Regions from separate parts of the Nocardioides sp. Z40_12 genome, predicted to be linked through region 3. Evidence: predicted binding sites of a transcription regulator. Region 3 holds the regulator's gene; each other region holds the start of a gene.
The links. The regulator HrcA, encoded in region 3, represses chaperone genes, less so after heat shock. The targets are predictions, from matches to a motif close to TTGGCACTCGNNNNNNNCGAGTGCCAA.
Positions count from the first base shown of each region.

Region 1: a site for HrcA is predicted at 899-925, ahead of groES (co-chaperone GroES). Genes of this name have one in related genera too.
Region 2: a site for HrcA is predicted at 1,126-1,152, ahead of groL (chaperonin GroEL). Genes of this name have one in related genera too.

Region 1 covers NZ_JBZAJA010000001.1:387,073-389,338, reverse strand. Annotated here, with positions in the region: gene AC4BG9_RS01810 (class I SAM-dependent methyltransferase) at 1-878, opposite strand, end outside; gene groES (co-chaperone GroES) at 1,070-1,366, shown strand; gene groL (chaperonin GroEL) at 1,456-2,266, shown strand, end outside.
Region 2 covers NZ_JBZAJA010000001.1:508,301-510,566, reverse strand. Annotated here, with positions in the region: gene AC4BG9_RS02425 (pilus assembly protein TadG-related protein) at 1-1,075, shown strand, start outside; gene groL (chaperonin GroEL) at 1,314-2,266, shown strand, end outside.
Region 3 covers NZ_JBZAJA010000011.1:48,824-51,089, forward strand. Annotated here, with positions in the region: gene dnaJ (molecular chaperone DnaJ) at 1-251, opposite strand, end outside; gene hrcA (heat-inducible transcriptional repressor HrcA) at 287-1,318, opposite strand; gene AC4BG9_RS17700 (MBL fold metallo-hydrolase) at 1,436-2,197, shown strand.

The DNA of each region.
Region 1 (2,266 bases), on a different contig from region 3:
ATGACCGCGCCGTCCGGCTCGTAGAGGTGCTGGCCCAGCGGGCGCACCGGGCGCTCCTGCCCGTCGTAGGGGTCGTCCTCGGCCGTCAGGGAGGCGAGGCCCGCCCCGGAGATCACCGTCGCCCGGCGGCTGGTGGTGGCCAGCGAGGACGACCAGAGCGCCGCTTCCTTGACCTCGCCCTCGTCGCTGACCCACTCCGCCTCGACGCCCTCGGGGACCAGGTCGTGACCGATGCCGGGGGCCACCTTGACCACGGCGCTCGCCGCCCGCCCGCCGGTGAGGAGGTCGGCCACGAACGACCAGGGCGGGGTCCATCCCTCCCGGTCGAAGACACGGCCGCGCGCGCCTCGGCGGGCGGGATCGGCGAAGACCGCGCCGAAGGTGCCGAGGTCCAGGGCGGTGGCGTCGGCGGCCATCACCGCGCCCGCGAGCCCGAGAGCGGCCAGGTTGGCCTCCGCCATCGCCACCCGGACCGGGTCGAGGTCGACCCCGGCGCTGACCAGCCCGGCGCGGGAGAAGGCGGCCAGGTCGCCGCCGATCCCGCAGCCGAGGTCGACCACCGACGCGGGCCGCGCCGCGGCCAGCCGGGCGGCCCGGTGGTCGGCGACCCGGCGCCGGGTCGCCTGCTCCAGCGCGTCGGGGGTGAAGTACATCGAGACCGCGTCCTCGCCGAACTTGGGCACGGCGCGGACCCTCAGCCCGACGGTGGTCAGGGCCGCGGCGGCCCGGTCGGGGTCGTGACCGAGCCGGCGGACGGCGGCGGCGGCGCGCAGGGGATCGCCCTCGGCGTCGGCATAGGCATGGGTGGCCTGCTCCAGCAGTCGCTGGCCGTCGTCGGTGAGCAGCCAGCGGAAGGTCTCCAGGTCCACGGACGACATAGTGGCAGGAGGGGACCTCTCTGGCACTCGGTCAGGGGGAGTGCTAACGTTTCCACTGGCACTCTCACCCTGAGGCTGCCAACACTCGTGAACGGTCCGTGATCCCCGCGACGGCGCTGGCCAGCCACGAGAACCCAGACAGTCCGCGCCCCGCGGGCGCACGCTACGTGGAGAAAGTGGAGGTCGGCACTGTGTCGGTCAACATCAAGCCCCTCGAGGACCGCATCGTCGTCAAGCCGCTCGACGCCGAGCAGACCACGGCCTCTGGCCTGGTCATCCCGGACACCGCCAAGGAGAAGCCCCAGGAGGGCGAGGTCGTGGCCGTGGGTCCGGGTCGCTTCGGCGAGGGTGGCACCGAGCGCATTCCCATGGACATCTCCGTGGGCGACAAGGTCATCTACAGCAAGTACGGCGGCACCGAGGTGAAGTACTCCGGTGGCGAGTACCTCATCCTCTCCGGCCGCGACGTGCTGGCCATCGTTTCCTGATCGTTCCCCGGTCCCGGACGCCCCGGCCCACCGTGCACCTGTGCCGGTCGGCCGGGCGTCCGGGTCCGTCCATTTGAGGAGGAGTCCACATGCCCAAGATCCTGGAGTTCGACGAGAACGCTCGTCGTGCCCTCGAGCGCGGAGTCGACGCGCTCGCCAACACCGTCAAGGTGACGCTCGGCCCGAAGGGGCGCTACGTCGTCCTGGACAAGAAGTGGGGCGCCCCCACGATCACCAACGACGGTGTCACCGTCGCGCGTGAGATCGAGCTCGACGACCCGTTCGAGAACCTCGGCGCCCAGCTCACCAAGGAGGTCGCCACCAAGACCAACGACATCGCGGGTGACGGCACCACCACCGCGACCGTGCTGGCCCAGGCGATGGTCCACGAGGGCCTGCGCGCCGTCGCGGCCGGCGCGAACCCGATGGGTCTCAAGCGCGGCATGGACGCCGCCGCCGAGGCGGTCGGCGACGCGCTGCGCGAGGCGGCCCGCGAGGTGGAGTCCAAGGAGGACATGGCCTCGGTGGCCACCATCTCCAGCCGCGACGCCCACATCGGCGAGCTGCTCGCCGAGGCCTTCGACAAGGTCGGCAAGGACGGCGTGATCACCGTCGAGGAGTCCAACACCATGGGCACCGAGCTGGAGTTCACCGAGGGGATGCAGTTCGACAAGGGCTACATCTCGGCGTACTTCGTCTCCGACCCCGAGCGGATGGAGGCCGTCCTGGACGACCCCTACATCCTCCTGGTGCAGAGCAAGATCTCCTCGGTCGCCGAGCTGCTGCCCCTGCTGGAGAAGGTCATCGCCACCGGGAAGCCGCTCTTCATCCTCGCCGAGGACGTCGAGGGCGAGGCGCTCTCCACCCTGGTGGTCAACAAGATCCGCGGCACCTTCAACG
Region 2 (2,266 bases), on a different contig from region 3:
CGCGCCTGCGATCGGGTACAACGAGGGAGACACAGGCGCGCAGGTCTCGATCGCGTGCATCGGGACGTGCGGCAGCGAACCACCCAATCCACTGGACATCGTGATCATGGCCGACCGAACTCCGTCGATGGAGGACCCTGACCGCAACGCGATGAAGAGCGCTATCGAGGACTCGCTCAAGGTGATGAATCCGGACCTGCAGTACGTGGCTCTCGGCACGATCCACAAGTCCGAGCCACGCAGGATGAACAAGGACAGTCCCGAGGTGTGCGCGACCGCCGAGTCCGGGGTCGAACAGAAGGAGAAGGGCTCGGGCTTCCTGGGACTCTTCCCGCCATTCACCCCGCAGTGGAACTCGGACGGGACGCCCCAGTTGGAGACGACGAGCAAGCCGACCAACGGCGAGTGGATCGCGGTGCCGTTCAGCGACGGATACCTGACAGAGCCGAGCGGGACGATCGTGGACTCCGACCCCCTGGTCAAGGGCCTGCGCTGCATGCCCGGCGCCAAGGTCGGCAACTACGGGACGCACCTCGCGTCTGCGTTGAAGGGCGCAGCGCGGTATGTGCTGGGGGACACGCCCAATAACCTCGACTCCTTGCCGGAGAGGGAGCACTCGGCCAAGAAGGTCATCATCTTCGAGACCGACGGTTCGCCTGACGAGGTCATGAACAACGGCTACAACAGTCTTGCGAACGCGACCGACTTCGGCGCCGGCCGGAACTCCAGCCACGGTCACACCGGTTGCGCGAACTTGGCGAAGATGGCCGAGGAGGTGAAGGCCAGGGGGGTCACGATCCTCACCATCGGGTTCGGCAAGGCTGGTACCGCGCGGTGTCGTGAAGGTGTGGCCACTACCGACTACGTCCGCGACGTCTTGGCCAAGGTCGCGTCGAAAACGCCCGACGGGACGGCGTCGACCGCTTCGGATTGCTCGATCCCGGCAGAGCGAGACAAGGAGAACAAGGACGCTGACTACTTCTTCTGCGCCGCCGCGGGTGAGCTCGAGGAGACCTTCCGATCAGCCTTCGGCACGTTGAACAAGAGCGTCAAGCTGCTGCGTATGCCGGGCTGACACTCCCGCGTCATGCAGTGCGCCGCCCCCGGGGGTCCCCGGGGGCGGCGTTTGCACTCACACCACCCGAGTGCTAAACATGGAGTTGGCACTCTCGACACGAGAGTGACAGAAGCGGACTGGTGACGTTGAGGTCCGAAGCGCCGGCGGGAAGGGTTCGCCGGGCAGCCGGATCGTCCGTCGCGGGCAACCCATCAGGGCCGCACCCCCGAACTCCCGAAAAGGAATCACAGGAGTTATGCCGAAGCTGATTGCTTTCAACGAGGAGGCCCGCCGCGGTCTCGAGCGTGGAATGAACACGCTCGCCGACGCGGTCAAGGTCACGCTCGGCCCCAAGGGTCGCAACGTCGTCCTCGAGAAGAAGTGGGGCGCGCCCACCATCACCAACGATGGTGTGTCGATCGCCAAGGAGATCGAGCTCGAGGACCCGTTCGAGAAGATCGGTGCCGAGCTCGTCAAGGAAGTTGCCAAGAAGACCGACGACGTCGCCGGTGACGGTACGACGACGGCGACCGTGCTCGCCCAGGCGATGGTCCGCGAGGGCCTGCGCAACGTGGCCGCGGGTGCGAACCCCATGGGTCTCAAGCGCGGCATCGAGGCGGCCGTCAACGCCGTCTCCACCGAGCTCCTGAGCATGGCCAAGGACGTCGAGACCAAGGAGCAGATCGCGTCCACCGCGACCATCTCCGCCGGTGGCGACACCACGGTCGGCGACGCCATCGCCGAGGCGATGGACAAGGTCGGCAAGGAAGGCGTCATCACCGTCGAGGAGTCGAACACCTTCGGCATCGACCTCGAGCTGACCGAGGGCATGCGGTTCGACAAGGGCTACATCTCGGCCTACTTCGTCACCGACCCCGAGCGCATGGAGACGGTCCTCGAGGACCCCTACATCCTCATCGCCAACTCCAAGATCTCGTCGGTCAAGGACCTGCTCCCGCTGCTGGAGAAGGTCATGCAGTCCGGCAAGCCCCTGGTGATCATCGCCGAGGACGTCGACGGCGAGGCGCTGTCGACCCTGGTGGTCAACAAGATCAAGGGCACCTTCAAGTCCGTCGCCGTCAAGGCCCCGGGCTTCGGTGACCGCCGCAAGGCCATGCTGCAGGACATCGCGATCCTGACCGGCGGCCAGGTGATCTCCGAGGAGGTCGGCCTCAAGCTGGAGTCCGCCGGCATCGAGCTGCTCGGCCA
Region 3 (2,266 bases):
GAGAACCCGGCACCCTGGCCGAAGCCACCGGCTCCCCCGAAGGGGTCGCCGCCCCGGTCGTAGTGGGCGCGCTTCTGGGGGTCCGAGAGTACCTCGTAGGCCCCCGTCACCTCCTTGAACCGCTCCTGGGTCTCCGGGTCCGGGTTGACGTCCGGGTGGAGCTGGCGGGCCAGCCGGCGGTAGGCCTTCTTGATCGTGTCGGCATCGGCGTCCCGGGGAACACCGAGCAACTCGTAGAGGTCCTGGCTCAACTTCGTCCTTCGTCTTGGTGGGGGTGCGAGGCCGCTCAGGCCTCGTCGAGGATGCGGGAGACGTATCGGGCGACCGCACGGACCGCCGCCATGCTGCCGGGGTAGTCCATCCGGGTCGGGCCCACGACGCCCAGGCTCGCCAGCGCGTCCTGCCCCGGGCCGTACCCGGTGGCCACGACGCTGGTCCCGGAGAGCTCGGTGTAGGGCCCCTCGTGCCCGATCCTGACCGTCACGGCACCGGCGTCGGCGGCCTCGCCCAGGAGCCGCATCAACACGACCTGCTCCTCCAGGGCCTCCAGCAGCGGCCGCACGGCGGTGTCGAAGTCCTGACCGAACCGGGCCAGGTTGGCCGCGCCGCCGACCGCCACCCGCTCGTCGCGACGGTGGTCGGACATGGCCTCGGTGAGGCTCTCGACGACCGCACCGGTCAGGGCAGCGTCGGTGTCCGGGACCTCCTCCGCCAGGGCGGTCAGCGCGCTGGCGGCCTCGGCGATCCGTCGTCCGGAGGTCGCGCGGCCGATCCGGTTGCGCAGGGCGACGAGCTGCTCGTCCCCGATCTCGTCGGACTCCGGAGGCAGCTCGACCAGCCTCTGCTCGACCCGGCCCGTGGAGAGGATCAGCACGACCAGCAGCCGACCCGGCGCCAGCACGACGACCTCGACGTGGCGCACGGTGCTGCGCGACAGCGTCGGGTACTGCACGACGGCGACCTGACGGGTCAGCTGGGAGAGCGTCCGCACGGAGCGCTGGACGACGTCGTCGAGGTCCACGGCGCCGTCGAGGAAGGAAGCGATCGCCCGCCGCTCGGCGCTGGACATCGGCTTGACCGTGCTGAGCCGGTCGACGAACAGCCGGTACCCCTTGTCGGTGGGGACCCGTCCGGCGCTGGTGTGCGGCTGGTGGATGAAGCCCTCGTCCTCGAGAGCCGCCATGTCGTTGCGCACGGTCGCCGGGGAGACACCCAGCTGGTGCCGTTCCACCAGCGCCTTCGAGCCCACCGGCTCCTCGGTGGCGACGTAGTCCTCGACGATGGCGCGGAGAACGGCGAGCTTGCGTTCCTCCGACATGGGCTCCTCCGTTCGGATCGTTCGTGCGTGCTTGGAGTTCTCGGATGGCAGGCTGGCACTCCAGACCCCCGAGTGCCAAGTCTACAAGGAAGGATCCCGCGGGCTAGGCTCACGTACATGCCGGAGTTCCAGCAGGTCGCGGACCGGGTCTGGGTGGCACGGTACGCCGCCCACGACGTCAACGTCACCGTGGTCGGAGGTGCCCGGGGAGCGCTGGTCGTCGACACCGGGGAGTCCGAGGAGGCCGGCCGCGAGCTGGTCGAGCAGGTGCGGGCCCTCGACGTCGGCGAGGTGGTCGCCGTGGTGAACACCCACGACCACGTCGCCCACGTCGGCGGCAACGACGCCCTCGTCTCCGCCTTCCCCGACGCCGCGGTGGTGGCACACGAGGACGCCGACGTGCCGGAGGTCACCCGGACCTTCTCCTCGGTGCACGTGGTCGAGCTCGGCGACCGGGTCGTCGAGCTCTTCCATCCCGGGCGCGCCCACACCGGGGGCGACCTGGTGGTCCGGGTCGGCGACGCCGACGTCCTGGTCGTCGGCGACCTGGTGACGGAGTCCACCGCCCCCTGGTACGGCGACGACTCGTGGCCGATGGAGTGGCCGGTCGCGCTCGACCTGGTGCTGGGTCTCACCACACCCGGCACCGTCGTCGTCCCGGGCCACGGGGCCCCGGTGGACCGCGACTTCCTCGAGCAGCAGCGCGGCGACATCGGCACGGTCGCGGAGACCCTGCGCGACCTGGCCGGACGCGGGGTGCCACGCACCGAGGCGCTCGCCGCGGCCAGCTGGCCCTTCCCGCTCGAGCACGTGGCCCCGGCCGTGGACCGGGCCTACGACCAGCTGCCCCGGTCGCAGCGTCAGCTCCCCCTGGTGTGAGGCACCGCCGGCCGCCCTGCAGACTGCCCCGCGGCCTCCCGGCCCGGCACCCCTGCCGAGCATTCCAGG